Regions from separate parts of the Rhodococcus mengyinensis genome, predicted to be linked through region 2. Evidence: riboswitches for the same ligand, from Rfam matches in the RefSeq annotation. Region 2 holds a riboswitch; the other holds the start of a gene.
The links. A riboswitch is a leader RNA that binds a small molecule or an ion and turns the genes downstream of it on or off. The one in region 2 is predicted to bind glycine.
Positions count from the first base shown of each region.

Region 1 (7,382 bases), on a different contig from region 2:
CCTATCTGCGGATGTCCAGCGTGGCGCAGCTGTACGGCATCGGCTTCGCGGTGGCGGAGGCCGACGATCTCCACTTGCCCGCCGCCCCGGCGCGGGAAGTGCGGGCAGCCCGGGAAGTGGGAACACGATGACAACGGCGGAGTCGAATGGAGGAGTCACACGAATGAAGGCAGCACTGAAGGGCGGATCCGCGATCTACGGGGTGCTCGCCCTGATCGTGGGCATCGTGCTGGGCGTGGTGTTCAGCCCGCAAGTGCCCGACGCCGTGCAGCCCTACCTGCCCATCGCCGTCGTCGCCGCGCTCGACGCGGTGTTCGGCGGACTGCGCGCGTACCTCGACGAGATCTTCGACTCGAAGGTGTTCGTCGTCTCGTTCGTGTTCAACGTCCTGGTGGCCGCCCTGATCGTGTGGCTCGGTGACCAACTCGGTGTCGGAACCCAGCTGTCCACCGCGATCGTCGTCGTGCTGGGCATCCGCATCTTCGGCAACGCGGCCGCGCTCCGGCGACGTCTGTTCGGGGCGTGATCGCGGCGTGAGCGGACACGAGGGCAGACACGAACTGCACGGGAACGAACCGGCGACGTCGCAGCGATCGCACGTCGTCTTCGCGCTGCTGGCCGCGCTCCTGCTCGGTGGGCTGGGAATCGCGATCGTCACGCAGGTGAAGAACACCGGGTCCGGTGACACCCTCGACTCGGCGAGCCCGGCCGATCTCCTGGTCGTCCTGGACACGCTGAACCAGCGGGAGGCGGCCCTGCGGCAGGAGATCGCATCGCTGGAACAGACCTTGGCAACGTTGCAACAGAGCGGCAGTTCCGGAGCGGCGCTCGACGAGGCGCAGGCCCGGTTGACGGCGCTGTCGATCCAGGTCGGCAGCGCACCGGCCACCGGTCCCGGGGTGACGATGCGCATCACCGACCCCAACAAGGGAGTCGGCTCCGAGGTCCTGCTCGACCTCGTGCAGGAATTGCGTGCCGCCGGTGCCGAAGCCGTCCAGATCCAGGGTGCGGACGGCCCGCCCATCCGGATCGGCGTCGACTCCTGGGTGTCCGGTTCGGCCGGCGGCGTGTCGGTGGACGGCCGGAAGGTGAACGCCCCCTACGGCGTGGTCGCCATCGGTGATCCGCCGACTCTGGCGGCGGCCCTGAACATTCGCGGCGGGGTGGTCGACACGGTCGCGCGCAGCGGCGGACAGCTGACGATCGAACAATCGCAGCAGGTCACGATCGCCGCCTTGCGGGAGGCGAAACCTCGCCAATACGCTCAGCCCGGAAATTGATCTTCGCATCCGCCCGCGGATTGCCATCGAAAGGAAGCCACTGTGAGTGAGCTCGAAATCCCCGCCGATCGTCGGTACACCGCCGAACACGAGTGGGTCGAGCGGACGGGGCCCACGACGGTACGCGTCGGCATCACCGATTTCGCGCAGTCCCAGCTCGGCGACGTCGTCTTCGTCCAGCTTCCGGCGGTCGACGAGGCCGTGACGGCGGGCGAATCGTTCGGCGAGGTGGAATCCACCAAGAGCGTCTCCGACATCTTCGCCCCGCTGACGGCGAAAGTCGTTGCCGCCAATGCCGATCTGGACGGCAACCCGGAACTCGTGAACTCCGCGCCCTACGGGCAGGGGTGGCTGGTGGACCTCGGTGTCGACGACGAGGCGACCCTCGACGCGGCACTGGCCGAAATGCTGGACGCCGCCGGCTATGCAGAGATCACGGCAGGATAATTTCCCGAGAACACGCGAGGCGGTAATCGGATGGTTTCGGAAGGTGCCGACAGCCCGGAAACCGGGTTGCCGGAAAAATCCGCTGTCGGAATACCGGTTCGTAATGTGCTGGCGGCCTGTCTCACTACACGCACCGGCGTGCGCAGGGTACGGTCGATGTTGAACGCATGTGCCGTGTCGGGGCGCAGGTCCGTAGTTTGAATGTGATCGTGGGAGTTTGCACAGAAGTTAATGTGCACGGGAACCGAATTATGTAGTACCGAGTGGCATTGCGTAGTCCAGCGAATCTTGCTGGATGATCGAACTAGGAGGAGAAACGGTGAGCGAGAACGGCAACGACGCGGTCTATGGGGAGACGCCGGCGGAAACCACGTCGGTCTTCCGCGCGGACTTTCTCAATGAGCTCGACAACTCCTCGGCAACCCAGGCTCCGGAAGCTCCGGTGTCGGGTGTGGAGGGACTGCCCGCAGGCTCTGCTCTGCTCGTCGTCAAGCGTGGACCGAACGCAGGGTCGCGCTTCCTGCTCGACCAGCCGACGACGTCCGCGGGACGGCATCCCGACAGCGACATCTTCCTCGACGACGTGACCGTCAGCCGTCGTCATGCGGAGTTCCGTCAGGAGGACGACGAGTTCCAGGTGGTCGACGTCGGCAGCCTCAACGGCACCTACGTCAACCGGGAGCCGGTCGACTCGGCTGTCCTGGCGAACGGTGACGAGGTCCAGATCGGCAAGTTCCGACTGGTCTTCCTGACCGGACCCCGGACCGCTGCCGGTGGCTCGCAGATCGGTGAGACGTCAGCTGGTGCGGGTAGCCAATGACCGCGGTGCGGCAGCAGCAGGCGCAATCGGGGATGTCGATCGGCTCCGTGCTGGATCGACTCCGCCCCGATTTTCCTGATGTGACGATCTCGAAGATCCGATTCCTCGAAGCCGAGGGTCTCATCAGCCCCCAGCGCACTCCCTCGGGGTATCGGCGATTCTCGATCGCCGACTGTGAACGACTGCGCTACGTCCTCACTGCGCAGCGCGATCAGTATCTGCCGCTGAAGGTCATCAAGGAGCAGCTCGAGGCCATCGACAGAGGTGTGGCCACGGTCGGCGCAGGCGATTCTTCGCCGCGCCGGCCGCGCGCGCTCACGGTGGCCCCGGGCGAGGTGTCCCCGGAGGAGTTCCTCACCGACCGCGAGGTGCGGATCAGCCGCGACGATCTGATCGCCCGGGCAGGGATCGACGAGAAGTTCCTCGGCGAACTGACCCGCGGAGGCCTGGTCGTTCCCGGGCCGGCGGGATTCTTCGACGAGGACGCGGTGACACTGGCGCGCACCGCGAGGGCGATGTCCGAGTTCGGACTCGAGGTGCGGCACCTGAGGGCGTTCAAGCTGGCGGCCGACCGCGAGGCCGGGCTGGTCGCGCAGATCGCCGGGCCTGTCGCCAAGGGCCGCGACGCCGGCGCCCGTGATCGCGCCGAGGAGATGGTGCGCGAACTGGCCGCCCTGTCTCTGACGTTGCACACCTGCCTGGTGAAGTCGGCAGTCCGGGGTGCGCTCGATCGGTGAGGTGAACTCGCCGACCGTCCCCACTTCCCAACGACGCTGCGCTCGAACGGCTGTACGGTCGAAGAGCAGACACGAATCGAATAGAATCCTGGTACGGCATTGTGTGCCGCGGACGGACCATTGCAGGGTGGAGGCAGACGCGATGAGCGAAATGCACGTGATCGGAGTTCGTGTCGAGCAACCCCAAAGTCAACCTGTTCTGCTGTTGCGTGAAACCGACGGCGAGCGGTACCTGCCCATCTGGATCGGCCAGACCGAGGCCACCGCGATCGCACTCGAACAGCAGGGCGTCGAGCCTGCGCGTCCGCTGACCCACGATCTCATCAAGAACCTGATCGAAGCCTTCGGTCGCACCCTGAAGGAAGTTCGCATCGTGGACCTGCGCGAGGGCACGTTCTATGCCGACCTCGTGTTCGACCAGAACACCCGCGTCTCGGCCCGCCCGTCCGACTCCATCGCCATCGCACTGCGAATCGGGGTGCCGATCTTCGCCGAGGAAGCGGTACTCACGGAGGCCGGTCTGGTTATGCCCGACGAGCGCGAGGACGAGGTCGAGAAGTTCAAAGAATTCCTCGAGTCCGTGTCGCCGGACGATTTCAAGGCAACCGACGGCTAGTTTGCGCCGTCGGAAAAGCCTCGGGCGCGGAGTAACGGTTGAGGTTCCTCCGGCGCGTTGCGTTGACCCCGTCTCTTCGGAGTCATAGCGTTCAGTGCAGTGATTTTCTGCCCTGCAGATTGTATCGGGCGTACGCTGAGTAGGTTCAGGGTACGGACTTGCTCGATGTCACTGGTGGCGCTTGCGCCGCTCGATGTGCTGTGGCTGTGCCGCGGGCACTGGCGACGCGCGTCACAGGCGCACTGATCGTCGGGTTCAGTGCAACATGCGAGAGGGAGTAGTCAGTGGGAGATCGGCCGCAGGAGAATGCGCTGAATCTTGCGCCCGGCGACAACGTTGCCGAGTCCGAATTCAGCTCCGAGGAGATCCAACCGGGCCTCTTCCCGGACGATTCCGTGCCCGACGACCTCGTCGGATACCGCGTCCCCATCGCCTGCCAGATCGCGGGAATCACCTACCGCCAGCTCGATTACTGGGCTCGCACGTCGCTCGTCGTGCCGTCCATTCGTGGCGCAGCAGGTTCGGGCAGCCAACGGCTGTACTCGTTCAAAGACATCCTCGTCCTCAAGATCGTCAAGCGTCTGCTCGACACCGGAATATCCTTGCAGAACATCCGAGTGGCCGTCGACCACCTCCGTAAGCGCGGAGTGCGGGACTTGGCCAAGATCACACTTTTCTCGGACGGGACCACGGTCTACGAGTGCACGTCCCCCGAAGAGGTCGTCGATCTGCTCCAGGGCGGGCAGGGTGTCTTCGGTATCGCGGTGAGCGGTGCGATGCGCGAACTGACCGGCACCATCGCCGATTTCCCGGCCGAGCGCGCCGATGGCGGCGAGAGCGAACAGAGCCCCGAGGACGAACTGGCGTCGCGACGCAAGAACCGCGCGAGCCGCAAGACGGGCTAGCCCGCATCCATCGGAGCGCGGCGCTGCCTGCGCCGCCATCTGCAGCCGTGACATAGACTGGCGGTGCGTCGACGCCGTGCGGGAGAGTTCCGGGCACCGCAAGCACAGAAACATCGTGTGTGCGGGAGTTCGGGCGCCGAAGGAGCAACACCTCCCCGTCAATCTCTCAGGCAGACAGGACCGTGCGGGCTCCGACGTCTCTGGAAAGCGGTGGGAGCACCCACCCGCCCACGGGGAAAGGGCCGTCTTCACACCCGAACGACGGTACCGAATCTCTCAGGCGCTCGATTCGAGCAGGCGACAGAGGGGGAGGGACGTTCCGCTACGCGGGGCGTGTCCTGATCCTCCGAACTGCTTGGGAGTTGTCGTGATCGACGCTGGAAGCCGTACATTCGCCGATCGTCATGTCGGCCCGAACGCTGCGGAACTCGCGCACATTCTCGAACTGGTCGGAGCCGATTCGCTCGACGACCTCGCGTCGAAGGCCGTCCCCGCCGTCATCCTGGACGGGGTGACGGGCGGCATCGCCGACGGCCTCGACGCGCTGCCTGCACCGGTGTCCGAGCACGAAGCGCTCGCCGAACTGTCCGCACTCGCCGCGCAGAACACCGTGGCGACGTCCATGATCGGTCTCGGCTACTACGACACCCTCACCCCGCCGGTGCTGATCCGGAACATCATCGAGAACCCGGCCTGGTACACGGCCTACACGCCGTACCAGCCCGAGATCAGCCAGGGTCGCCTCGAAGCGCTCCTCAACTTCCAGACGATGGTCGCCGACCTGACCGGCATGGAGGTCGCCAACTCGTCGATGCTCGACGAAGCCACCGCCGCCGCCGAGGCGATGACGCTGCTGCGCCGGGCGAGCAAGAGCAAGTCCCCGCGGTTCGTCGTCGACGCCGACCTGTTCCCGCAGACGCTGGCCGTCGTCGAGACCCGGGCCGAGCCGCTCGGCATCGAGATCGTGGTGGCCGACCTGTCCGCCGGCCTTCCGGACGGTGACTTCTTCGGCGTCCTCGCGCAGATGCCCGGCGGGTCCGGCCGCATCGTCGACTACACCGACGTGATCGCCGCCGCCCACGAGCGCGGCGCACTGGTCGCGGTCGGGGCGGATCTGCTGGCACTCACGCTCCTCACCCCGCCCGGCGAGATCGGCGCCGACGCCTGTTTCGGCACCACCCAGCGGTTCGGTGTCCCCATGGGCTTCGGTGGCCCGCACGCCGGTTACCTCGCCGTGCACACCAAGCATGCACGTCAGCTCCCCGGCCGTCTGGTGGGCGTCTCCGTCGACGCCGACGGTGACAAGGCGTACCGGCTGGCGCTGCAGACCCGCGAGCAGCACATTCGCCGCGAGAAGGCGACGTCGAATATCTGCACCGCTCAGGTGCTGCTGGCGATTCTGGCGGCCATGTACGCCAGCTACCACGGCGCCGAGGGACTGAAGGCGATCGCCCTGCGCGTGGCGAACACGGCGCACTCCCTGGCCGCCGCGCTCCGCAGGACCGGGGCCGTCGTCGTCCACGAGCACTTCTTCGACACGATCCTCGTTCGAGTCGCCGGCCGAGCCGCGGACGTGGTGGCGACGGCGAAGGACGCCGGCATCAACCTGCGGTTCGTCGACGCCGATCACGTCGCCATCGCCTGTGACGAGGCCACCACCGCCGACGACGTCGCCCAGGTGCTGGCGGCGTTCGGCGGCGAAGGCGCCGTGACCGAGGAAGCGGGCACGTCCGTCCCCGACGCGCAGCTCCGCGGATCCGACTACTTGCAGCACGAGGCCTTCACCCGGTATCGCACCGAGACGGCGATGCTGCGCTACCTGCGGGCGTTGTCCGACAAGGACATCGCACTCGACCGCAGCATGATCCCCCTCGGTTCGTGCACGATGAAGCTCAATGCCACCGCCGAGATGGAAGCGATCACCTGGCCCGCGTTCGCCGGACTGCACCCGTTCGCGCCGACCGGGGACACACCGGGAATCCTCCGCATCATCAAGGACCTCGAGAACTGGCTCGTGGCCGTCACCGGCTACGACGCGGTCAGCCTGCAGCCGAATGCCGGTAGCCAGGGCGAGTACGCGGGGCTGCTCGCGATCCGTAACTACCACCTCAGCCGCGGAGACGACCACCGCGACACCTGCCTCATCCCGTCGAGCGCCCACGGCACCAACGCCGCATCCGCGGTCATGGCCGGGATGCGCGTCGAGGTCGTCGCCTGCCGCCCGAACGGTGACGTGGATCTGGACGACCTGCGGGCGAAGATCGCCGACCATGCCGAGCGCCTCGCGGCGATCATGATCACCTACCCGTCCACACACGGTGTGTACGAGCACGAGATCGCCGACATCTGCGCCGCCGTCCACGACGCCGGCGGCCAGGTGTACGTCGACGGCGCCAACCTCAACGCCCTGGTCGGCCTGGCCCGTCCCGGCCGGTTCGGCGGCGACGTGAGCCACCTCAACCTGCACAAGACGTTCTGCATCCCGCACGGTGGCGGTGGCCCCGGCGTCGGTCCGATCGGTGTGCGGTCCCACCTCACGCCGTTCCTGCCCGGACATCCGCTCGCACCGGAACTCGG
Region 1 is NZ_JBLWIT010000028.1:5,955-13,336, reverse strand. It holds gene ACNJ7E_RS03505 (DUF881 domain-containing protein) at 1-131, shown strand, start outside; gene ACNJ7E_RS03500 (small basic family protein) at 164-526, shown strand; gene ACNJ7E_RS03495 (DUF881 domain-containing protein) at 534-1,280, shown strand; gene gcvH (glycine cleavage system protein GcvH) at 1,323-1,727, shown strand; gene garA (glycogen accumulation regulator GarA) at 2,047-2,547, shown strand; gene ftsR (transcriptional regulator FtsR) at 2,544-3,284, shown strand; gene ACNJ7E_RS03475 (bifunctional nuclease family protein) at 3,427-3,900, shown strand; gene ACNJ7E_RS03470 (MerR family transcriptional regulator) at 4,185-4,805, shown strand; glycine riboswitch at 4,875-4,998, shown strand; gene gcvP (aminomethyl-transferring glycine dehydrogenase) at 5,173-7,382, shown strand, end outside.
Region 1: linked by a shared signal. The riboswitch ahead of gcvP (aminomethyl-transferring glycine dehydrogenase) and the one ahead of ACNJ7E_RS24330 (DUF5058 family protein) in region 2 are both predicted to bind glycine.

Region 2 (7,382 bases):
TTCGGCGGTCAACCGGCCGACATCGGTCGGCTCCGGGCGGGGCAGCAGCTGGCCGGCTTCCGCCTTGGACAGATCGAGAAGGTCGTCGACGAGCTGCTGTAGCCGGACCGCTGCCCGGTGGGCGGCCGCGATCGCGTCACGCTGATCTGCGGGCGACTCGTCCCCGGTCCGCTCTCGCAGAGTCTCGAGGGGGCCCAGCAGCAAGGTCAACGGGGTACGGAACTCGTGACTGACGTTCTGGAAGAACCGCGTCTTCGCCGCGTCCAGTTCCGCCAGCGCAGCCGCGCGGTCCCGTTCGAACTCGTAGGCCAGAGCGTCCGAGATCAGCGTCGACACCTTCGCCGTCACCAACTCGGCGAAGCCCCGATACGCGTCGTCGAACGCGCGATACGGACTGATCCCGAGCACGAGCACACCCACCGGCTCCGCGTGACCCGTCACGATCAACGGACACAGCCGCACCTCCGTCACCGCCTTCGACCCGGCGGACTCGAACTCGCCCGGCACCCGGACACGGTGGCTGGTGACGTCGGTCGCCGGGATCCGGGCGGGCCTGAACTCGCCGTCGTCGTCCACTCCGACGGCACCGACGAGCACGAGGTCGTCGGCGGCGTCGTCGCCCGAGCCGCCGGCGACCTCCCGGCGGAGGTAGATCGCGGCCAGCGGAACGTCTTGTCCGCTGTCGCCGAGTACCCGCACGACCGCACGGCAGGCGTCGACGAGCGGATCGTCGCCGCCCGCGGTGGATACCGTGCCCAGTTGCCGCAGCGTCTCCAGTCGCCGCTCCCCGAGCACGGTCGCGGTCACGTCGGTCGTCGCCACGAAGATGCCGGCGACGTTCCCGTCCTCGTCCTGCACCGGACTGTAGGAGAACGTCCAGTACGTCTCCTCGAGGTACCCGTGCCGCAGCAGGTACAGCGGCTGATTCTCCGTGTAGGTCGCCGCGCCGCCCGACATCACCTGCTCGGCGAGCGGTCCCACCTCGTCCCAGATCTCCGCCCAGCACTGCGCCCCGGGTTCGCCGATCGCGGCGGGATACTTGGCGCCGAGGACCCGGGTGTACGGGTCGTTGAAGATCTGCACGAGCTCAGGACCCCACCAGAGCAACATCGGGACCTCGGAGGGCAGCACCGTGCGTACCGCCGCCCGCAACTCGACAGACCAGGTCTCGACCGGGCCCAGCGGCGTGGCCGCCCAATCGGTGCGGCGTAGCCGCTCCCGTGTCTCGCCCGGCCCGGCGAACAACCGCTCCGCCGACCAGGAATTACCGAAACCCGAGCCAGTCACATCCATGGACCTTTCGCCCACCGCCGGTCGCCCGGACCCTTCCAGTTGTCAACAGAGAAATCATGGCCCAGTACCGCGTGCAACCGCCACTTCTGTATTCCGACATTCGGAAGCGAAGTTGGAAACGAGTGACCCGTCCGCCACGGTAGGTGAGTCGTGAGCCACATCACAGCCCACCTCCGAGGAAGAACAGGTCCCGCGCATGCAATTCGACCTACGCGAACGCATCGACAACAGCCCGATGACGCGCTACCAATGGGGCGCCATCGCCATCTGCGGTCTACTCAACGTGCTCGACGGCTTCGACGTCCTCGTCATGGCGTTCACCGCCCAGTCGGTATCGCAGGAGTGGGATCTGTCCGGCTCGGTCGTCGGCCTCCTGCTCAGCGCCGGACTGTTCGGCATGGCCGCGGGATCGCTGTTCCTGGCGCCGTGGGCTGACACCATCGGCCGCCGCGCCATGATCCTGCTGTGCCTGGCACTCGCGTCGACGGGCATGCTGCTGTCGGCGGTCAGCCAGAACGCGATGCAACTCGGCCTGCTCCGCGCCCTCACCGGCGTCGGCATCGGCGGAATCCTCGCCAGCAGCAACGTCATCGCCAGTGAGTACGCGTCGAACCGCTGGCGCGGGCTCGCGGTGAGTCTCAACTCCACCGGCTACGCCGTCGGCGCCACCCTCGGCGGAATCATCGCCGTCGTCCTGCAGAACTCGCTCGGCTGGCGCTCGGTGTTCCTGTTCGGCGGACTGTGCACGGCGGCCATCATCCCCGTCGTCTACGCCCGGCTCCCCGAATCAATCGACTTCCTGCTCGTCCGGCGACCGGCCAACGCCCTCGACCGGATCAATGCCTTCGCCCAGCGGGTCGGTCAGCCGCGACTCGACGAGCTGCCCGCACCGCGTGCCGCCGCCACCGCCGACGCCGGATTCGCGATGCGCGTCCTGCTGTCACCGCAGCGCCGGCGCAGCACACTCCTGGTGTGGTTCGCGTTCTTCATGGCGATGTTCGGCTTCTACTTCGTCACCAGCTGGACCCCGAAACTGCTGGTCGAGGCGGGCATGTCCGCGAACCAGGGCGTCACCGGCGGAGTGCTCCTCAACCTCGGCGGCATCTTCGGCGCCACCCTGCTCGGGGCGCTGTCCGCACGTTTCGCCCTGAAGCGTGTGCTCATCGCCTACATGGCGATCGCGGGCGTACTGCTCGTCGTCTTCGTTCCCGCCACCGCGTCCATCGTCATCGCGTTCGGGCTCGGCGCCCTGATCGGCGTCTTCGCCAACGGCTGCATCGCCGGGCTGTACGCGATCACGCCGTCGGTCTACTCGCCCGCCGTCCGGGCGACCGGCGTCGGCTGGGGCATCGGCATCGGCCGCGTCGGCGCCATCGCGTCCCCGATCGTCGCGGGCGCCCTCCTCGACCGCGACTGGTCGCCCACCCAGCTGTACATCCTCGTGGCCGTGTCCTTCGTCCTCGCCGGACTCGCCGTGTCGCGACTGCGGTTCGAGAAGACCGGCGTGGACGCCGGGGACGCCACCGCGGATGCGCCGCTGACCACCCACTGAGGCGGCTCCGCCACCCGTGCGCCTTTCTGGTTGCTGGAACAACCAGAAAGGCGCACGGGCCCGGAGGGCCTAGATCCCGACCTTCGACAGGATCGCCGTCATCGCCGCCTGGACGCCGGTGGACAGGGTGGGCTCCGCGACGGGGGCGAAGAACGGTGAGTGGTTCACCGGCACAGGCTTTCCGCTCTCGAGGGTCTCCGCGGTGTGGCCACCGAACATCCAGAACACCGACGGCACACCGATCACCTCGGCGAGCAGACCGAAGTCCTCCGAACCCATCATCGGAGACGACGGCGTGACGTTGTTCTCGCCCAGCACTTTCTGCAGCTCGGCGACGAGTTCGGCGGTGGCGTCGGGATCGTTGTAGTTGCGCGGGAACGTGTACAGCTCCTCGATCAGCGGCTTCGGCGCCCCGGACGCGTCGGCCTCGGCGTAGATGATGCGGCGCAGCGCGGCATTGACCTGCTCACGCACCTCGGGGTCGAGGGTGCGCACGTTGATCGTGAACTCGGCCCGGTCCGCGATGATGTTCTCCTTCAGCCCCGCATGGAACGTCGCAACCGTGACGACCGCCGGCTTCAGGGGGTGCACTTCGCGGGACACAATGGTCTGGATTCGGTTGATCATGTTGACGCCCTGGATGATCGGGTCGATCGAATCCTGCGGCTGGGAGCCGTGTGAACCCTGGCCGTAGACGGTGACCTTCAGCGAATCGGCCATGGCCATCGCGTCGCCACTCGTGACGTGCACGGTGCCGGCCAACATCGGCCCGACGTGCTGCCCGAAGACGATCTCCGGCTTGGGTGCCCGGTCCCACAGGCCGTCCTCGACCATCGCCTTCGCCCCGGCCGCCGTTTCCTCGCCGGGCTGGAAGAGGAACACGATCGTTCCGGCCCACGCCTCCCGCGCGCCTGCGAGCAGTTCGGCGACGGTGAGCAGGGTGGCGACGTGTGTGTCGTGGCCGCAGCCGTGCATCACTGGCACCTCGGTGCCGTCGTCGAGGTGTCCGGTGGCGGCGCTGGCGTAGTCGACGCCGGTGTCTTCCGCGATCGGCAGCCCATCGGAATCGGCGCGGAAGGCCACCGTGGGGCCCTCGCCGTTGGTCAGGACACCCACCACTCCGGTGCCGCCGCAGACGAACGTGTCGATCCCGAGGGCGACGAGGGAAGTCTGGATCAGCTCGGCGGTCTTGTGTTCCTGCATGGACAGTTCCGGGTGCGCGTGCAGGTGGTAGTAGAGGTCGTGCATCTTCGTCCGCAGCTCGTCGGTGAGCGCGATCGGCAGGTCGGTCATGGAGCCTTCTTTCGAATCAGGTGAATGTGGGATATCTCCGCGTATCGGTTCTTACTCGATGGTCGCGAGCTCGGCCGGGCTCTGGTCGTTCTTGTTCCGCAGGAACCAGGCGAGGACCGCCGTCACGATCACCGCGATGGCGGTGGACGACAGCGCGAGGCTCGGCATCGCCGGAACCACGACGAACGTGATGACCGCGGCCACCAGCAGCGCGACCACTGTGGCCCGGGGCTGCTTCATCGACACGATCGCCTGCACGAGGACCGCCCCCAGGACCGAGGGAAGGATGTAGGAACGGGTGACGGTCACGATGTCGGCGGGAATCACGCTGATCAGCCAGGTGCCGAGCAGCCCCACGAACACGGCCAGGGACACGAGGTGCACCATCGCGGCGCCGCAGATCGCCAGGACCGCAGCCAGTTCGGCCCGCTTGGTTCCCGGTTTGGCTCCGATGTTCGTCTGCGCGATCAGCGCGGCCGGCAACAGCTTGTTCGCGATGTTGCCGATCATGAACGCCTGGTACATCGCGGCCGGGCCGAGGATGGGGAAATAGGTCAGGGGTTCGACCAGCCAGATGATAAAGAATGTCCCGGCCACCGCGGCGAACGCGGTCCACAACTGGCCTGCGGTGACGTCCACCTCACCCGAGAACACCAGGTACAGGGGCGCACCGATCGACAGGAGCAGCCCCACGATCATCGTGATCCGACCCCAGCGGGACGTCGTCTTGTCGAACTCGGCGAGTGCACGCGCGCCGGTGGACACCGTTACGGCTTCGTCGGTAGTCATCGAAAAGTCCTTTCCGTGCGTGTCGTGAATCAGGAGGTGACCAGGTAGGTGACGGTGAGGGCGACGAGGATCGAAATACCCAGCCCCCATTCACGGAGCCAGCCCTTGCCGAACGTCCGGGCCACGAACAGGCAGATCCCCATTGCGGCCGCGGAGGCGGCGAACGCAACGATGTGATAGCTGGACTTCGTGAGTTCCTGGAAGCCCAGCGACGCGAACGCGCCGATCAGGGCCGCGGACGGAACGACCGCCATCAACGCCGGATTCACCGTGCGAATCTTCGCGTCACCCCGCTTCAGCAGCGGAGTGAGGACGAGCGCGGACAGCATCCACATCACGCCGCCGATGCTCATCGCGAAGAATGCGACGACGAAGACGTTCTGGGTGTACGTGTCGGCGCCGAGTTTCGCGCCCATGGAGTCGGCGGCGATGCTGGCCGCGGACACGTCGTACGCGGCGGAACCGATCAAGCCGATGCGGGCCAGGACGGCGGGCGTGCCGAAGAGAGCGAGCAGGGCGATCGCCACGAGGCAGACCGCCAGAGACGGTCCGATCGCCGAGACGGCGCCAGAGCGGAACGAGACTTTCATGTCTTCCGGCGACATGTCCGCGACGGGTGCCACCTTGCGGACCGCGGTCATGTAGATCGCCGACTGCACGACTATGACGACGAAGATGCCGGCAACGGCCACCCAGAGAACAGGCGAGTTGGCGACAGCCATGATGTCCGTGGATGCCCCACTAGCAGTCACATTCATGGATCTCCCAGGGAGAGTGAGCAACCGGCAAAACGATCACTCGAGCGATGTGAGGGTGATCCGGTGGATCACCTCGGCTGACACCCGCTCTGTTCCGTAACCTGAGAGTTTGGAGACACACTCGTGCGAGTGGTCATCGTGCCCCGTCGGTGAACGTGCCGTTACAGGCGACACGCTGCTCTCCAGAGTTCCCGACCCGGACTGTCCTGGTGCCTGAGAGTTTGTGGGTACTTGCTCCTTCGGCGCCCGGGACTCGGTCCCGGAACTCTCCAGCCAGGCTCATAGGGAGAAACCATCGAGATGGTTCCGAATCGAACTGACTCGGGACGTACTGTTCCGCAGACGTATTACGAAAGCATGACTTCACCGTTCCGGCGTGTTAACTCACAACAGTTCCTGGTCGGAAATCGCCAGTGCGCGTTCGCATACCGAACACCCCATGTGAGTGGCAAAGCGTGCGCCAGCACACTTTGCCACTCACATGGGGGTCAGCCGTGGACGTGGAGTGGCTTGCCGGCCACTGCCATCAGTGCCTCACCGAGCGCCTCGCCCTGCGTGGGGTGGGCGTGCACGAACTTCGCCGCCTGCGCGGCGTCGACCTCGAAGTTGTAGAGCAGCTGCGCCTCACCGATCAGCTCACCGACTCGGTCGCCGACCATGTGCACGCCGACGACGACCCCGGTCGGCGCCACCACGAGTTTGACCGCCCCCGACGTCTTGAGGATCTGGCTCTTGCCGTTGCCGGCGAGGTCGTAGGTGACGGTCTCGACGGTCTCGCCGAACTTCTCCCGGGCCGCGGTCTCGGTCAACCCGACGGACGCGACCTCGGGGTGGGAGTAGGTGACCCGCGGGATGCCGGTCTCGTCGATGACCTCCGGACGGAGCCCGGCGATTTCCTCCGCCACGAAGATGCCCTGCTGAAACCCGCGGTGGGCCAGCTGGAGCCCGGGGACGATGTCGCCGACCGCGAAAACGTTCGGGACCGTGGTGCGCAGTCGATCACTGGTCACCACGAAGCCCTTGTCGAGCATCACTCCGGTCTCCTCGTACCCCATGGACGCGGTGTTGGGTCCGCGCCCCACTGCGACCAGCACGACGTCGGCGTCGAGCACGTCGCCGGAGTCCAGGGTGACGGACACCGCATCCTCGTCCTGCGTCACCTCCGTCACCCGCACACCTGTCTTCGCGACGATCTTGCGACGACGGAATGCCCGCTCGAGGTACTTGGAGCTCGTCTCGTCCTCGTTCGGCACCAGCCGCGGCATCGCCTCGACGATCGTCACCGACGCACCGAACGACGCCCAGACACTGGCGAATTCGACGCCGATGACGCCGCCGCCCAGGATGATCGCCTTCTTCGGGACGGACGGCAACACGAGAGCCTCGTCGCTGGTGACGACCCGGCCACCGATGCTGATGCCGGGCAGCGTCTTCGGCGACGACCCCGTTGCCAGGACGACGGCGGCGCCCGTGATCAGCTCGTCGTCGACCTCCACTCCGTTGGGTCCGACCAACCGGCCGCGGCCGTTGACGACGGTGATGCCGTACGAGTCGACGAGGCCCTGCAGTCCCTTGTGCAGTCGGGTGACGATGGTGTTCTGGTAGCTCAGGACCTTCTCGAGGTCGACACCGTCGAACGTGACGTCGATACCGAACTGCGAGGCGGTGCGGGCACTGTCCGCGACCTCGGCGGAGTG
Region 2 is NZ_JBLWIT010000111.1:47,032-54,413, reverse strand. It holds gene ACNJ7E_RS24350 (response regulator) at 1-1,293, opposite strand, end outside; gene ACNJ7E_RS24345 (MFS transporter) at 1,490-2,845, shown strand; gene ACNJ7E_RS24340 (amidohydrolase) at 2,915-4,138, opposite strand; gene ACNJ7E_RS24335 (hypothetical protein) at 4,190-4,927, opposite strand; gene ACNJ7E_RS24330 (DUF5058 family protein) at 4,957-5,685, opposite strand; glycine riboswitch at 5,773-5,873, opposite strand; glycine riboswitch at 5,877-5,968, opposite strand; gene lpdA (dihydrolipoyl dehydrogenase) at 6,174-7,382, opposite strand, start outside.